DNA from 4 places in the Pseudomonas sp. GW-45 genome. Region 4 is predicted to be linked to each of the others. Evidence: predicted binding sites of a transcription regulator. Region 4 holds the regulator's gene; each other region holds the start of a gene.
The links. Region 4 encodes FliA, which starts transcription of late flagellar genes. Its sites were predicted from a motif close to CTAAAGTTTNNNNNNNNNNNGCCGNTAA; they were not measured.
Positions count from the first base shown of each region.

Region 1: a site for FliA is predicted at 2,533-2,560, ahead of AC1XYH_RS03730 (flagellin). Genes of this name have one in related genera too.
Region 2: a site for FliA is predicted at 2,594-2,621, ahead of AC1XYH_RS03555 (methyl-accepting chemotaxis protein). Genes of this name have one in related genera too.
Region 3: a site for FliA is predicted at 2,772-2,799, ahead of flgM (flagellar biosynthesis anti-sigma factor FlgM). Genes of this name have one in related genera too.

Region 1 covers NZ_CM167674.1:830,219-834,471, reverse strand. Annotated here, with positions in the region: gene fliD (flagellar filament capping protein FliD) at 1-645, opposite strand, end outside; gene AC1XYH_RS03735 (flagellar protein FlaG) at 745-1,149, opposite strand; gene AC1XYH_RS03730 (flagellin) at 1,222-2,439, opposite strand; gene AC1XYH_RS03725 (glycosyltransferase) at 2,690-4,253, opposite strand, start outside.
Region 2 covers NZ_CM167674.1:794,040-798,292, forward strand. Annotated here, with positions in the region: gene AC1XYH_RS03540 (M48 family metallopeptidase) at 1-763, opposite strand, end outside; gene AC1XYH_RS03545 (entericidin A/B family lipoprotein) at 823-957, opposite strand; partial or broken gene AC1XYH_RS03550 (hypothetical protein) at 2,437-2,493, shown strand; gene AC1XYH_RS03555 (methyl-accepting chemotaxis protein) at 2,695-3,399, shown strand; gene AC1XYH_RS03560 (SOS response-associated peptidase) at 3,384-4,034, opposite strand; gene AC1XYH_RS03565 (putative signal transducing protein) at 4,031-4,253, opposite strand, start outside.
Region 3 covers NZ_CM167674.1:2,384,481-2,388,733, forward strand. Annotated here, with positions in the region: gene AC1XYH_RS10815 (CheR family methyltransferase) at 49-876, opposite strand; gene AC1XYH_RS10820 (chemotaxis protein CheV) at 936-1,865, opposite strand; gene flgA (flagellar basal body P-ring formation chaperone FlgA) at 1,984-2,694, shown strand; gene flgM (flagellar biosynthesis anti-sigma factor FlgM) at 2,838-3,161, shown strand; gene AC1XYH_RS10835 (flagella synthesis protein FlgN) at 3,200-3,658, shown strand; gene AC1XYH_RS10840 (flagellar brake protein) at 3,744-4,253, shown strand, end outside.
Region 4 covers NZ_CM167674.1:950,933-955,185, reverse strand. Annotated here, with positions in the region: gene AC1XYH_RS04325 (chemotaxis protein CheA) at 1-404, opposite strand, end outside; gene AC1XYH_RS04320 (protein phosphatase CheZ) at 578-1,372, opposite strand; gene AC1XYH_RS04315 (chemotaxis response regulator CheY) at 1,394-1,771, opposite strand; gene AC1XYH_RS04310 (RNA polymerase sigma factor FliA) at 1,994-2,728, opposite strand; gene fleN (flagellar synthesis regulator FleN) at 2,728-3,555, opposite strand; gene flhF (flagellar biosynthesis GTPase FlhF) at 3,588-4,253, opposite strand, start outside.

The DNA.
Region 1 (4,253 bases), 120 kb from region 4:
ATCAGTAGTTGCAGGAGGCGCATATGCCAAGTCAGCTAGATTACCCGTGTCAGAGGCATCAGTCGCAACGCTGACCGATATATCATTGCCGGTACCTGCTTTGCTGGAACTAATAACCAGGCGAGAACCACCGACGCCGCTAGGGTCAGTCACGATAGTAGCGCTGATACCGTCATCTTCACCTGCTGCGTTAATCGCATCACGAATACCACTAAGAGTGCTGTTCGCATCTGTGATATCGATATCCAGCGTGGTATCGCCCGCGGCTATCGTCATAGTACCGGTGCCGACCGCAGCGGTAGCATTGTCTTGGCCGCGCAAAGCAATTTTGCTCGTTTGAGCCAAGTTAAATACTTGCACATCGTATGTACCACTGGCAGCTGTGCTGGCCGCAGTCACACTGAAATTGCTAGTACTTCCGGAAGTCGCAGTTCGTTTTTCGTAGACCTCTGCACTATTTAGCTTGTCTAGTACCGACTGAAAACTAGACATCGCGCTGCGGAAAGATCCCAACGCAGTAAACTTTGCGGTGGTCGCACTCTCGAGTCGCGAGAGCTGCGCTGTTTTAGGCGCACCATCAGCGTTCACAAGGGCAGTTACGATGCCGCTGATGTCTAGGCCTGAACCAATACCTGTAATAGCCATATAGCTTACCTCGCGACCGTTTTTTGACGGAGCGCATACCGAAAAATGAGTCCCGGTCTAAATAGGCAAGTTGCGTGCCAGTAAAACCGGCCAGCAGAGTTAAGCCTCTGCTTCGAACAGCACACTACGAATTTCCGACAGATTCTCCGCCAAACGCAGTGCTTCTTCCGAGGGTATCTGGCGAATAACATCGCCACTAGTTGCCTCGGTTACATTAATAACCATTCGGCCGCTTTCATCATCAAGGTTGAAATTGATGTCTCGACGTACCGACTGGACAAAATTCTGAATATCAGAAACCGCTGTTTGCAATTGATCACGCTCAACCGCGGGGCTTTGCTCTACTGCCTCACGTGATTGTGTCGATATCGGTTGCGGTACTGACCTTGCCTGTGCAGCATCCATCTGCCTAGTTGCCTGGCTTTTGCCGGCACCCGCTTCCACCGCGACAGCGCTGGACGCTGAACGGGTTACTTCAAACGGTTTGATAACACCCATATCCATGGTGCTTACCTCGCAACGGAAAAAGCGGGGGGAAGGCTAGCCTTCCCCCCGCATATTACCCCGGTTCCGATCTTAGCCCAAGAGGCTAAGTACGGCCTGTGGTAGCTGGTTGGCCTGGGCCAGGATTGCAGTGCCTGCCTGTTGCAGGATCTGGTTCTTGGTCAGGTTTGCAGTTTCAGCAGCGTAGTCGGTGTCTTGAATACGGCCACGAGCAGCTGAAGCGTTTTCAGACACGTTCTGCAAGTTGCTGATAGTCGAGTCAAAGCGGTTCTGAGCAGCACCCAGACTCGCACGCTGGCTATCGATCGACTGGAGTGCTGCGTCAATGATGTAAACCGCTTTCTGAGCGCCTTCTGCAGATGTAATGTCGATATCGCGAACTTCAGCATCGGTCGCGGCTACTGCAGCGAAGACGACATCAGTACCGCCAGCTTCTGCAGCAGTGGTTGCTGCCGCAGCCGTCGCGCCGGAGGCAAAGGAAACTGACAACTCACCATCAGCAGTACCCAGATCCGAATTGGTAAGCACGTTAATGGCGCCGGAGTCATCGATAAAGGCACCAACACCAATGTTCGCGTCGTTGATAGCGGTAGCCAAATTCTGAACCTGCTCTACCTGGGTTGCGCCAGAAGCGAAGTCAGAACTCACTGTGAACACGCGATCAGTACCGTCAGCACTACCACCTACGATAGTGAAAGATACAGCTACTGAACCCGAAGCCGGAGCCGCACCAGCAGCTACGCTCGCAGCTGTGATTGTGCCGCTACTGATAGCATCGCTACGCAATGATTTTGTGCTAGTTTCATCTAACTTCAAGCTGATAGCTTCGTTAGCTGCACTACCCACCTGGAATGTTTCAGTACCGAAGCTACCATCGAACAACTTCTTGCCACCAAATGCTGTGGTATTAGAGATGCGATCCAGTTCTTTCTTAAGCTCAGTTACTTCCGAGTTCAAAGCATCACGTTCGGTGTCACCATTTGAGCCGTTAGCGGCCTGCAGTGACAGATCACGCATACGCTGAAGGATATTGGTGGATTCCTGCAGGGCGCCTTCAGCGGTCTGGGCAATCGAGATGCCGTTGTTCGCGTTCTTGGTAGCTACGCCAAGACCATTAATCTGACTGGTCAAGCGGTTGGAAATTTGCAAGCCAGCGGCGTCGTCTTTCGCGCTGTTAATCTGCGAGCCAGAAGACAGACGCTCCAGAGAAGTCTGCAGATTGTTAGACGACGAACCCAAGTTACGCTGGGCATTGAGTGAAGCTACGTTAGTGTTGACTGTAAGAGCCATGGTAAGTACCTCGTAAACTTGGTTATGTTTGCCTGAGCGGCGACCTCAGGGCCGGACCTGCCCAGGCACCCATTGAGTTCGCATTCAGTTACTGTATCGACCCTTTGCCAGAAAGCTTTAGGATGAATTTCACATTTTTCTTGCTAAGTTCATCGCTTCAGCCAGGGTACTGCTGGCAAACACGCCAGCCATGATTCTTTATCGACCAGTCGCAACATTCCTTTAGTTGCCGTTCATCGCCCTCCCAAGGTCAAGGTAACCAGGCCTTCTGCCAAGCCTCAAGACCGGCCCAGCTCAGCATCCAGTCTGTTTTAACTGCTTCATAAAGCGCTTTGCCCTGCGCCTGCGATGCAGGCGGATCGCATAGGTGCATGCGAATAGCATCAACCCAGTCGCGATAGCGGTTCTTCACTCGAGTGGCAGGCAAGTCGCCTGCGTAGCAGCGCACATCGGAACAGACTACCGGATAGCCACAAGCGCCGTACTCCAGGAGGCGCAGATTACTTTTGCACTCATTGAACAAATTCTCTTCAACCGGAGCCAGAGCGAGATCGAGATTCAGCGAAGCAAGCTTGAGCGGATATTGATCTATCGAAACTCCCTGATGAAACTCATGCACATACGGACGAAGCTTGTCGGGGCACATACCAAAAAATATCCACTCCACCTCTTCAGCCAGCTCGCGTACCACATCAAAAATAAGGTCCAGATCGCCGGTATGGCTGGCGCCGCCAGCCCAACCCACCCGGGGCTTTCCAGATTCGCCGCGGATGGGCGCTGGAAGGGCGTCCCACCAGAGTGGATCTAGACGGTTCGCCACCACCCGAATATCCGGATGGTAACCGGCGAAGGCTTCAGCCAAGGGCTCGGTCGATACCACAAAACGATCGACCATGGCGATGCCACGCTTGAGAGACTTGAGGATATCCTTCGGCATTGCATGGCGATGCGCGCTCTTCATAGGCAGGTTGGGCAGGTAGTCGTCCAGCTCATAGACCTTGAAAGCATTGGAAAATACTTTCATACGCTGCATGGCATCCAGGCGCTCATCGCCTATCTGCCGCTGCAATATGATCGTATCTGGCGCGTAACGCTCCAGATCAGCGACATGCATCAGTCCCTGCGATAGTGCTCCGTCCACCATGCCCGCCTCGCGCAGGGCGCTGAAGGGCTGAATGATGCGGTAGTGACCACAGCCAAACAGGTCAGCAGGGTGCGCCAGCACGACCGGCACAGGCCGCCATATATCCAAAGGTCGCCAGGAAATTTGCGGATCGGTCAATTGGAACCCACCCGACTTGACCAGGGATAAGTTGGCGTTATACGCAGGATCGCGAGCCAGACGTGGTAACCACCTCGCGTACAACTGATCATGTGTGGCCAGTGTGCCCTTGCGCACTTCGGCGCCATGCAACAAGGTCGCTCGTGGCGTCCACACCAGCATATGGCCGCTGTCGGTCACTCGCAAACACAGATCGAGGGCTGCACCCTCATCGGCAAAGGTGGCCGCGTCCATGCCGCCCACGTCGACATACACCGATTTGCGCACCAGCATGCAGCTGTCCGATACCGCGCTTACGTTACGATCCACCTGAAGCCGCTGCATATAGCCCGCAGTATCCAGCGGCTCGCCAACAAATACGCTGCCCGCAGGGCCGCGCAGCCCCAGTACCAGGCCCGCGTGAGTGATCTTACCCTCGGCATCAACAGTACGCGCTCCCACCAAACCGACTTCCGGACGCTGCGCATGGTTCATGAGCTCGCTTAGCCAGAGCTCGTCAAGCACTGCGACATCGGGGCGCAACAGTAGTAGG
Region 2 (4,253 bases), 160 kb from region 4:
CACGCAGAGCTTCAATACGGCCTGAGGATGATGGGTGAGTGCTCATGAACGGTGGTGGCTCGCCCTGCGAGGCGCCTGACATTTTCTGCCACAGGCTGACGGCGGCCTGCGGGTTGTAGCCTGCCCGGGCAGCGAGTTCGAGGCCAATCAGGTCGGCTTCGCTCTCGTTGGAGCGGCTGTTGGGCAGCGTTAGGCCATACTGAACAGCCATATCCGCTGCCTGCTGGCTGCCAGAGCCCAAGCCCAGTAGTGCGCCAGCCAATTGAGTGCCCATCTGAGTGGCGTACGCACGGGAGATGGCTTCGCGGCCATGCTCGCGTAAGGCGTGAGCAATCTCGTGGCCCATGATTTGGGCAATTTCGTCATCGGTTAAGTTGAGTTTATCGATGATCCCGGAGTAGAACAGGATTTTACCGCCGGGCGCGCAACTGGCGTTGAGCTGGTCATCCTTAATCAGATTGACTTGCCAATCCCACTGAGCTGCATCCGGCCTAAAATAGGTAGCTTGCGCGGTCAGGTCGTCAGCGATTTTGCGCAAACGGCTGACGGTCGCAGCATTGGTATTGAGCACGCCGGCTTTCTTGGCTTCAGCCAGAATCTCGTCGTAAGACTGAGCCGCCATTTGGTTGACTTCTTCGCTCGACAGGCCGCTCATCATGTACTGGGTACGGTCCACTCCAACGTTGCCGCCTTGAGTGGTTTGCACGCTTTGGCATCCGGCCAGGGCAATGACCGGCACACACAGTAGAAAACGCAATCGCATGGTTCTTTTATCCTTGAATGAACTGGGCGTGGCGGACAACCGCCACGCCGTTGTGGTGCTTATCGATCAGCAGAATCTTCTATGCCATCGCCAACCTTTTGCACATCCTTGCCAAAGCCCTCAACGGTATTACAACCCGAGAGAACAGCGATACCAAACAGGGTTGCTACAAGCATCATCAGCGTCTTTTTCATTGCTTTGTATCTCCAGGATTATTGAACGCAATACAGACCAGCACTTTTAAATCTAGCAGAGCTGCAGATTTCGTGACGTTCTTTGCTTACGCAGGGATTCTCTGTTGAGATCGCTGCGGTGCCAGAACGAGGTAGTTCAGCTCAATGAAACACGGCTAGTATGGTATGGCCATCACCGGTTTCAGGCAATCAGACAGCGCAAACGCGCTAATGTCTTCACAGGATTGAAGTTTTTTTGCTGGTCGCCGATATAACAACAAGAACATGTATGCGCGCCTTTGTCTGGCGGCTAAGCCGAGGTAATTAATGAAATTCAAGTCGATTCAGCTATCCATCGCAGTTCTGGCTGGAGCTTGTCTGTTCATCGCAGTCGGGGTCATGACCCTTTTTTCCGTCTACTCCTCAGAGCGCAGCCAAGCTTATGTGCAAGATCGCAGTCAGGAGTTACTCGAAGGTGTAGTGAAAGACCGACTCCTGTCCATCGCTAACGGTGAACGGGAGCAGATTCGCCGCCAGCTGGAATACCCCTTGGGAGTGGCCTCACAGTTGGCCAATCTGAACGTTATGTTGGGTGAGATACAACCAGACGGTATGCCTTCGCTGATGATGGGGCGCGAGGAAATGAACCGGGTTATTCGTATGACGCTGCAGGAAAATCCTGATCTGCTGGGCGCGTATGTTGGCTGGGAGCCAAATGCTTTTGACGATCTGGATAACTTCTTTCAGGGTATCGAGACCGACGGTTACGATGGTAGCGGCCGCTTCATGCCGTGGTGGTACCGCAGCGAAGACGGCAGCCTTGAGATGGATTCGCTGGCTGACCTGGAAGATGAAACTCTGCTAGATACCGGCGTGCGCGCTGGCGAGTACTATCTTTGCCCCAAGGATACCCTCAAACCCTGCGTGACTGATCCGGCACCTTACGAGGTCGGTGACAGAACTATTCTGTTGTCTTCCTTTACCGTTCCGCTGATCAGCGAAGGCGAGTTTCGCGGTATAGCGGGGGCTGACCTGTCCATGGACTTTTTGCAGGGCATGCTGCAGCGTGGCGATGATGCGTTATACGACGGCGTGGGCACCCAGGCGTTGGTTAGCAGTAGCGGACGGTTGGTTGCCTTTACCGGCGAGGGCGCCAAGCCTGGTGATCGCGCCGACAAAGTCCTGGACAGCAGTGACTTGGCCAATCTGGCAAAGTTACAAGATCAACCCATCTATTCGATAGACGAGGCCCGTGGCCATATTGAATTGGCCATGCCCATCACCCTAGGTAATACCAGTACGCGCTGGTCGTTGTTGATCATCTTGCCTATGGATGCAGTCATGGCTGACTTGATCGCGCTGGATGGCGAAGTGGCCGAGCAGAGCACTCAGTCTGCCTTGATGCTGGCTGTGGTTGGCTTTCTGGTAGCGCTGGTTGGTCTTGTTGTGATGATCTTTGTCGCCTATGGCTTGGCCAAGCCTGCACGTCAGCTGGTCGCCATGCTGGATGACATTGCCAAGGGTGACGGCGATCTAACCAAACGTCTCAATGTGGATCGCGCGGATGAGCTAGGTGCCATAGCGGCCGGTTTCAACGCCTTCCTCGATAAGTTGCAGGGGATGATCAAGGAAGTGGTTGGCTCGGTGCAGCAGGTTACCGATGCTTCCGAGCACACCGCCGATATTGCCATTCGTACTAACGATGGGGTGCAGCGGCAGCTCAGTGAAATTGACCTGGTAGCCACCGCGGTTACCGAGATGACAGCGACTGCGCAGGATGTAGCGCGCAATGCTGCCCAGGCGGCAAGCGCTGCGCATAACGCGGACGGTTCTGCTAATCATGGCCGCGAGGTGGTCAGAGCGACTTCGGCCACTATTCAGAATCTTTCAGAGGATATTCAGCGCGCGGTCGAAAGTGTGCAGTCGCTGGCGCGTAACAGCGAGAACATCACTGGGATTCTCGACACCATTCGTGGCATCGCGGAACAGACCAATCTGTTGGCGCTCAATGCCGCCATTGAGGCAGCGCGGGCTGGCGAGCAAGGCCGTGGTTTTGCCGTGGTAGCGGATGAAGTACGTAACTTGGCGCAGAAAACCCAAGCCTCTACTGCCGAGATTCAGACGATGATCGAGCAGCTGCAGAACGGTACGCGCGAGACCGTTAAAGTGATGGAGCAAAGTCGCTCACGCACCGATCAGAGCGTACTACAGGCAGAAGAGGCGGATGCTGCGCTGACCTCAATCACTCAAGCGGTATCAGTGATTAACGATATGAATAATCAAATTGCCAGTGCGGCGGAGCAGCAGAGTGCGGTAGCTGAAGACATTAACCGCAACGTTACTACTATCGATACGGTGGCTAAATCAGTAGCGGCTGGCGCCGATGAAGCATCGCAGGCCAGCGCCTCGCTGACCAAGCTAGCAGAGCATCAACGCCGTCTGATCAATCAGTTCAAGGTTTGAATCGGGCCGCTGGGGTTGCAGCAATGCGGCCCCTTGGTCAGTGGCGTGCTGACGGCGCTGTTCACAGGGTGAATCATCTCTACCTGAGCGTCGGCGTTCAGTAGCAATGGCTGTAACGCGCTGACCGGTGTGGCATCTGCCAGCCAGATGGCCTGCTCGCCGCTATTGAGCGCAACCGGCATGCGCTCGGCCAATTTAGCCGGTAGGTCTTTGGACGGTGCAGTAATGATCGCGCAGCTGTCCCAATAGATCCCTTCGTCGAGCTGATAACGCTCCCAGATGGCGGCCAAAGCCAGCCCGCCGTCGCGGCGACGCAGATACCATGGATGTTTGCGCGAGCCATTGCTCTTCCATAGATAATAACCATTGATCGGTACCAAGCAACGCCGCTGCGCGAAAGCCTGTTTAAACATGGGTTTCTCATGCAGGTATTCCGCTCGCGCATTAAAGCTGGCACGGCTGAGGTCTTTCAGCCAGCCAGGCGTCAGGTTCCACAACACCGGCACGCATTCCAGGCGCCCCTGCTGTTTACGCAAAATCAATACCCGCCCGCCGGGTGGCAGATTCCATTCAGGTTGCCAATCGGACGGGGTGCTGGGATGGGGAGGGGTGAATTGGGCAAGGCGGCCAGTCATGGATTGGTGGGATCCGGCGCTATAAGGTCGCTAGGTTCTTCGAGTGGGCTAGCGCTTAGATAATCATTAATCAGTTGGCTGCCGCGCTGAATATCTTCGTCGCTAAGCCAGATGGCGAGCAGGTCATGCGCTGGTAAATCGCCAACGGCGCCCTGCAAGTATTGACCGCTGATATGGCAGTTAATGTGATGGTCCGCCAGCATGCTTTGCAGCAAGGTG
Region 3 (4,253 bases), 1.4 Mb from region 4:
TTTTGCCGCGCAACAAGCGGCGGCAAAATCTCGGGAGAAGCGGAAAAATCAACGTGCCTGGTACACAATACCGGGATTGCATTGCACCATTTGATACAGCTCAGGCAACCCATTCAAGGCCTCTGACGCGCCCAGCATCAAGTATCCGCCGGGTTTGAGCGTGGCGTGAATGCGCCGCAATATGTCTTTTTTAACGTCCGCAGAAAAATAGATCAGTACATTACGGCAGAACACAATGTCGAACTTGCCAAGAATCGAGTAACTATCAAGCAGGTTGATCGCACGAAATTCGACGCGATTGCGCACCGCCTGCTTGAGCGCCCAGCGACCTGGTGTCAAAGGATCAAAGTAACGCGTCAGGCGCTCCTGCGACAAACCCCGAGCCACGGAGAGGCTGTCGTACTCTGCACTTTTGGCTGCATTTAGAATGCCACCGGATAGGTCCGTGGCAACGATCTGCGCGCCGCCGCGCAACTGACCGAGGTTGCTGCGTTCAAACTCATCGATCGACATACTCAGTGAGTATGGCTCTTGACCTGACGAGCAAGCAGCAGACCAGATCCGCAGGCGCTGCCCTGGGCTACCTTTAATAAACTCCGGAATGAGCTTTTTCTTGAGCACTTCAAACGGGTAAACATCCCGAAACCAGAGCGTTTCATTGGTTGTCATTGCATCGATAACCAGCTCGCGAAGACCGCCGCGCGGCTGGGCTTGAATACGCTTGACCAATTCACCCAAACTGCCAATTTTCTCCTGCTCGAGCAACCGATTGAGGCGGCTTGATACCAGATACTGTTTATTGTCACCCAGCACAATGCCGCAGGCTTTTTCCAAAAAATCACGAAATGCCAGAAAGTCCTGATTAGCCAAAGTCACACGCGCCGCCTTGCGTTGTTTGAGTTCAGTATAAAATTCCGCGCCATCGTTTATTCAGCCTACTCGCGCGTAGCGTGCAAGCGATCAATAACGCGCTGAGCAAGGTCATCCGGCTTGAACTTGGCAAGAAAGTCATCAGCGCCTACCTTCTTGACCATTGCCTGATTGAACACACCCGACAATGAGGTGTGCAGCATCACATGCAAGTTCTTCAGTCGCGGATCATTGCGGATTTCGGCGGTCAGCGTGTAGCCGTCCATTTCCGGCATCTCGATATCCGACACAATCATCAACAGGCTCTTGCTTACATCCTCACCCAAATCAGCCTGGGCCCTAAGCCAGTCGAGAGCCTGTCTACCATCGTTAAGCGTGATGACTTCCACGCCTACTTCCTGCAGGCAGCGCGAGACTTGCTTGCGCGCGATTGAGGAGTCATCAACTATGAGCACCTTGCGGGTAAGCGCCTCAGCCTGTGTCTCTTTGTTGATCACGCCTTCGGAAATTTTCTCGTTGGTCGGCACCACTTCAGCAAGCACTTTCTCCACGTCGATAATTTCAACCATCTGGTTATCGACCCGCGTCACTGCGGTGAGATAATGATCGCGGCCGGTGCCCTTTGGCGGTGGATGAATCTCGGACCAATTCATGTTGACGATGCGCTCAACCGAACGCACCAGAAAACCCTGCACCTTGTAGTTGTACTCGGTGATAATCACAAAGGCGGTGTCTAGATTATCCAGCCCAGGACCACCAGTAGCACGGTTCAGATCAAGGATCGGCAGCGTACCACCGCGGATGTGCGCGACTCCGCGTACGACCGGATGCAGCTTGGGCATCATCGTCAGGCGCGGGCATTGCAACACCTCTTTCACCTTGAATACGTTGATGCCATATAGCTGGTTGCCTGCCAGCCTGAACAGCAGCAGTTCCAACCGATTCTGACCAACCAGCTGAGTACGCTGATTGACTGAATCCATTACACCAGCCATGGGCAGCTCCTTATTTGTATTGAGCTCAATACGGCATGTTTCCTGCAGGATTGGCGTTAAGGCTATCCAACCGACAGTAAAATGACACGCACCGACCATTTGTTATGAAGGTAATTGTATGCGTTTTATCACCGGGTGCGCGGCATTGGCGATCTTTTTTTCAACGCCACTGCTCGCTAACCCGCTCATTGATCAGCTTATCGGCGCGACCAACCAGTTTCTTGAGCAAGAAGTCCAAGAACACATCGCACGCAATGGTCAACCGGCGCGCTACGAAATCAAGCTGAACCGGCTCGATGCTCGACTACGCCTGCCGATCTGCCCAGAAGATAAGCTCAGTGCAGAACTCGAGAGCCCCAACATTCCGGTTGGCCGGGTCACGGTACGACTCACCTGCAATAGCAGCTCGCCTTGGCGCTTGTTCGTTCCGGGCCAAGTCAGCCTGTATGAGCAAGTCGTCGTCAGCGCTCGACCTTTAGCACGCAATACCATTCTCAACGCCGACGATCTGACATTGCAGGAGCGCGATACAGGCTTGCTACGCGACAAGTACCTGGTCGATCCACAACAGGCAATTGGCATGCGACTCACCCGTCCGGTTTCGCCCGACAGCATTATCACCTTTGCGGTCATTGAGCAGAACGAGATTGTGCGCCGGGGCGACAAAGTGGTCATCCGCGCAAGCAACGGCAATGTCTCCGTGGTGATGCCTGGCGAAGCCATGGAAAGCGGCGCTCTGGGCGCACAGATTAAAGTGCGCAACACTCGCTCCAATCGCGAGATAACGGCCCGCGTTAGCGGCGCCGGCCAAGTCAGAGTGGAGATGTGATGAATGGCGAATTATCGGATATACTGCCGACAGAAACCGAGCACGCCATACTGTGATGCTCTTCACACTTATTTTCCCTAAAGTTTTCAGCCACGCGGCCGTTAAAGCGGTTAGAGAAGATTTTACAGTTTGAGGAATTCATCATGGTCATTGACTTCAACTCGCCGAACGGACCTTCCGGGGCTGCTCGCAGTAACCAAACAAACAGCGCTGCTGGCAAGCGTGAAGCAACGCTCGACAACGCCGCAAAAACTACCGCCACTGCCGGACAAGAAGCCAGTAGCGAGCGTTCATCGGTTAGCCTGAGCCAGCAAGCTCAGCAGCTGCAAGCCATCGAAGAACGCCTACGCGATCTGCCGGAAGTCGACAGTGAACGGGTTAATCAAATTAAACAGGCCATTGCCGACGGCAGTTATCAGGTCGACAGCAACCGGATCGCAGACAAGCTGCTCAGCTTCGAAAGCTGACCAGCCGTGTGACCCTGGCCATCCTTGCGGAGGCACCCATGCATCAGTTGAACGCCATTCTTCAACAAGCTGACCAGGACTGCGAACGTTACCTTGCTCTGACTGAGCGAGAGCGTGACGCAATCGTCCAGCAAAATATGGACGAACTGGAAAAGCTGCTGCAAGAAAAACGCCCACTGATCGACGCTCTCGCGCATCACGATCAAAGCATCAAAAGCTACTGCAACGCGCACCAGGTAGCTGCTCAGAACCTGCAAAATCATGTTGCCAGCCTTGGCGATACTGATCTGCACGCCGCCTATCAGCAATTCTTCGATAACCTTGAGCAATGCAAAGCCGCCAACGACCGCAACGCGCGACTGGTTCGGCATAGTCAAAACAGCACCTCTAGCCTGCTTGATTTGCTGCGCAACCAGGGCGAATCCGGGCAGAACATCTACGACCAACTAGGCAATCGCAGTCGCTCCGGCATCTCCCGAGACCTAACCAAGGTTTGAGACTGATGCCAATCCGCCAGCTTGCTGTATAGTAAGGCTCGAGCCAACTAACGGTCTGCCAAACTAATAATACCGAGAGCCTTAAGTGTCTACCCTATTCTCACAAGAAGCTGGCCCACAGCCGCCGCGCGATATTCGCTCCCCCATTGAAATCACTGCGCTGCTGAAGACATTAATGTTGTCTCGCGACCCCTTAATCATCACCTTTGATGATCGTCTGCAGAAGTTTCAGAGCTTTATCGTGAACCTGGATACCAATAGCGGTGAGCTGTGGATCGACGAAATGATCCCACGTGAGGGTGATCGCTACGCCAGCCAAGGCGAAGCTTTTAAGGTTGATGCCTGGCATGAGGGGATTCACATGCGCTGGAGCTGCCCAGGTGCGGCTCAAGTCATGCTCGATGACGCCCCGGCTTACGCTGCAAAATTTCCGGAAGAACTGACCTATCACCAAAAGCGCGGTGCCTTTCGCGCTGGAGTGCGCCGCACAGCAGACATCCCTCTGGAGCTGAATCATGCGGAGCGCGAACGCACGCTGAAATCCTATTTGATGGATATTTCAGCAACCGGTTGCAAGATCCGCCTCGATGGCGAC
Region 4 (4,253 bases):
ACAATATCGGCACTGGCTGGTTGCGCTAACGCGGAAAGTGCAGCTAGCAAAGCTGGCGTGGCAGGGGTGAGTTCTTGTTGGTTGCGCACCTGATCAAACATACTGTTGACCGTATCCAGCGCCTGCAGAACTACATCCATTAAATCGGAGGTAACCGGGCGCTCACCCTTGCGCAGAATATCAAACACGTTCTCGGCTATGTGGCAGCAAGCTACCAGGGCATCGAGTTGCAGGAAGCCAGCACCGCCTTTAACGGTATGAAAACCGCGAAAGATAGCGTTGAGCAGATCCATGTCATCGGGACGGTTCTCCAGTTCGACCAACTGTTCGGACAACAGCTCGAGTATCTCACCTGCCTCGACCAGAAAGTCCTGGAGAATCTCTTCATCCGCATCGAAACTCATGCACCCACTCCCCTCGGGCGTGTTAACAGTAAACGGTAATGCGTTGGGCTAGTATCGCTGCTTGGGCGCAGTCCGCTGTTATTAGTCGCTAATCCGGAACCAGCAAGCCTGACTATTTCACAACTAGTCTGGCCGTTGCCGTCACACTCGGTGTCGGCGATTTTTTGCAGGAGTCAGAACCCCAGGCTGGACAAAAGATCGTCGACTTCGTCCTGCCCGGATACAACGTCTTCTCTTGTATCGGCATGAATTTGCGGACCTTCACCCCTGGGTGAGGTTTTTTTTGTCTCGCTGGCGGTTTCTGCGTGGTTGATGCCAGTAATTCGATCCACCTGGCCCGCCATGCGAACCAAGCTGAGCAAACTTTCTTCGACATCGTGCACTAGCGTAATGACGCGCTTGATCACCTGACCGGTAAGGTCCTGATAATCCTGCGCAATCAAAATATCGTTAAGATGGCCCGATACGTCATTGCTGGTATTTTCGGTTTTCTCAAGAAAGTCACCCATACGCTTATACAGTTCACGAAACTCATCGGCCGCCATCTCACGCCGCTGCAAACGCCGCCAGTCGCTACGCAAAGCCGCCGCTTCACCGCCCAGTTCAGATATCTTTGGCGCGCTGATTTCTACCAGGTCCATAGTGCGATTGGCTGCCTTATCGGTCAGCTGCACCACATAATCCAGGCGATCCGAGGCATCAGAAATTTTCGAGGTTTCAGTTTCATCACCCAGGGCGTGGGTGGTGTCTATCTGAAAGTTGACAATGGAGTTGTGCAACGCACGGGTGAGCTGCCCCACCTCATGATAAAGACCGCGATCACGGGCTTGATTTATTGCGTGAATCACCAATAGAGCTTCGGCGAAGTCACCCTGCTCCAGATGATCGACCAATTGGCGCGCATTGTCCTTGAGGGAATGTTCAAATTCCTGAGCAGTCGCCTGGCCGGGATCCTTACTTAACGCCATAACCTGTACCCCGGTTGATTATTATTTTGCTTGCACTCGCTCAAAAATCTTTTCGATTTTTTCTTTCAAAGCCTGAGCAGTAAAAGGCTTCACAACATAACCGTTAACACCCGCCTGGGCTGCTTCGATGATCTGGTCCCGTTTGGCTTCAGCGGTCACCATCAGCACCGGCAGGTGCTTCAGACGCTCGTCAGCACGGACTGCACGCAGCAGGTCGATGCCACTCATGCCGGGCATGTTCCAGTCAGTCACCAGAAAATCGAAGTTACCACTCTGCAGCATCGGCAATGCGGTATTGCCATCATCGGCTTCAGCCGTGTTGGTAAAACCCAGGTCGCGCAACAGGTTTTTGATAATGCGCCTCATCGTTGAAAAATCATCAACGATGAGAATTTTCATATTCTTGTCCAAGTCGACCTCCGTACAAACCAGGGAAAGTGCAGGCCTGCACCCCGAAAACCCATTGCAATGGCCAAACTAGCCGTATAAAGAAACTCTGAATAGCCTGCTGCTGCGCAACCGGTTGTTCACAATATCTTCAGTTTACAGCCATCAAAACAGGATCAGGCACAGTGCTACTATTTGCGCAATTCGAGCATTGTCCGGATGTTAGCGACAAAATCAATCATTTCGCCAACTTGATAGACGGGCGCGCAGTCGTGCGGCACATTGACTATGCAGCTGACTTACCCGCGACTCACTTACTCCCAACACCGCGCCGATCTCTTTGAGGTTCAGTTCTTCATCGTAATACAGCGACAGAAGCAGACGTTCCCGTTCAGGTAAACCGTCGATTGCTTCCGCCAACGCGCCGCGAAAACGTTCATCTTCCAGCCCAGAGAAAGGCTCGAAATCACCCTGTACATCGGCCGGCGCACCACTTTCCAACAGATCATCAAAGCTAAAGAGCTTGCTGCCCGCGGTGTCGTTGAGAATCGCGTAATATTCTTCAAGACTCATATCAAGTTCGGCAGCAATCTCGTGATCTTTAGCGTCGCGACCCAAACGAGATTCAACCGCGCGCATCGCATCACTGACCATGCGTGTATTTCGATGCACTGAACGTGGCGCCCAATCACCTTTGCGTACTTCATCAAGCATGGCACCACGGATGCGGATACCAGCATATGTTTCAAAGCTGGCACCTTTGCCGAAGTCGAACTTACGAGAAGCCTCTAACAGGCCAATCATGCCGGCCTGGATCAGATCATCAACCTGTACACTGGACGGCAATCGGCCGAGCAGATGGTAGGCGATGCGCTTCACTAGCGGAGCATATTGCTCAACGAGTCGATCCTGGTCATTCGCAGAACGTTGTGCTCGTGTATACATGCTTAGTCCGCCAGCCGATGCAATCATAGGCCTGAGCCGGTAGGCCGTACCAGACGTTCGACGAAGAATTCCAGGTGTCCGCGTGGATTGGCCGGTAAAGGCCATGAGTCCACCTTCTGCGCAATTGCTCTAATCGCCATGGCCGCTTTGCTGCGCGGAAAAGCTTCATAGACTGCACGTTGCTTCTGTACGGACTTGCGCACCGCTTCATCGAAAGGTACCGCCCCGACGTATTGCAGTGCTACGTCGAGAAACCGGTCAGTTACTTTAGACAGTTTAGCAAACACCATTCGACCTTCCTGCGGGGTGTTCACCATATTGGCCAGAATTCGGAAACGCGTCATGCCGTGATCACGATTTAGCAGTTTGATCAGCGCATAAGCGTCGGTAATAGAGGTAGGCTCATCGCAGACGACAACCAGTGCTTCCTGGGCTGCCCGCACGAAGCTAACCACCGAATCGCCGATACCAGCGGCAGTGTCGACAATCAGCACGTCGATATTGTCACCAACCTCGCTGAACGACTGGATCAGACCTGCATGCTGTTGGGGGCTAAGGTTAACCATATTCGCCGCGCCCGACGCCGCAGGCACGACGCGGATACCACCGGGACCGGGGATCATCACGTCGCGCAGATCACATTTGCCTTCCAGCACGTCAGCCAACGTAGCTTTGGGTTTTAACCCAAGCAATACGTCAACGTTGGCTAGCCCTAAGTCGGCATCCAACAGCACGACTCGGCGCCCCAACTCCGCCAGCGCAAGGCTGAGATTGACCGACACATTAGTTTTGCCGATACCACCCTTGCCGCCGGTGACTGCGATAACCTGAACCGGATGATTGCTACCCATCTACGTTGATTACCTTGAATTGTTGATTTCGCTTAGCTTGCCCGCTGGCCATGCATCATGCCGGCAAACACATCTGCCATCGCCTGATCTTCAGGCGCCTCATTACCCGCCATACTGACCGCGCGACTTACCAACTGGTGCCCTAGCGCACGATTGATATCGTCTGGGATTCGCTGGCCATCTGCCAGATAGGCTACCGGCAAACCCTGCTCCATAGCCAGCCCTAATGACTCACCCAGCGTTGCGGCCTCGTCGACTTTAGTCAGAACGCAACCACTGAGCCCACAACTTTTATAGTTGTGATAAGCCGCCTTCATGACACGGTACTGACTGGTTGCCGCCAACACCAACAATTTACGCACTTGCTGGCCCTGTTGCGCCAGTGCGTTCAGCTGACCGCGCAGATACGGGTCCTGCGCTTGCAGGCCGGCCGTATCTACCAACACTAAACGCTTACCGGAAAAATCAGCCAGCACATCCTGCAAGCTGTTCTGCTCATCAACTACTCGCACCGGCACGTCAAGAATGCGGCCGAGGGTACGCAGCTGTTCATGCGCGCCAATGCGATAGGTATCCATAGTCACCAGGGCCACATGCTGGCTACCGTGCTTAAGCACGTAACGTGCTGCCAACTTGCCCAGTGTGGTGGTTTTGCCTGCGCCGGTTGGGCCGACCAATGCGATAATACCGCCTTGGTC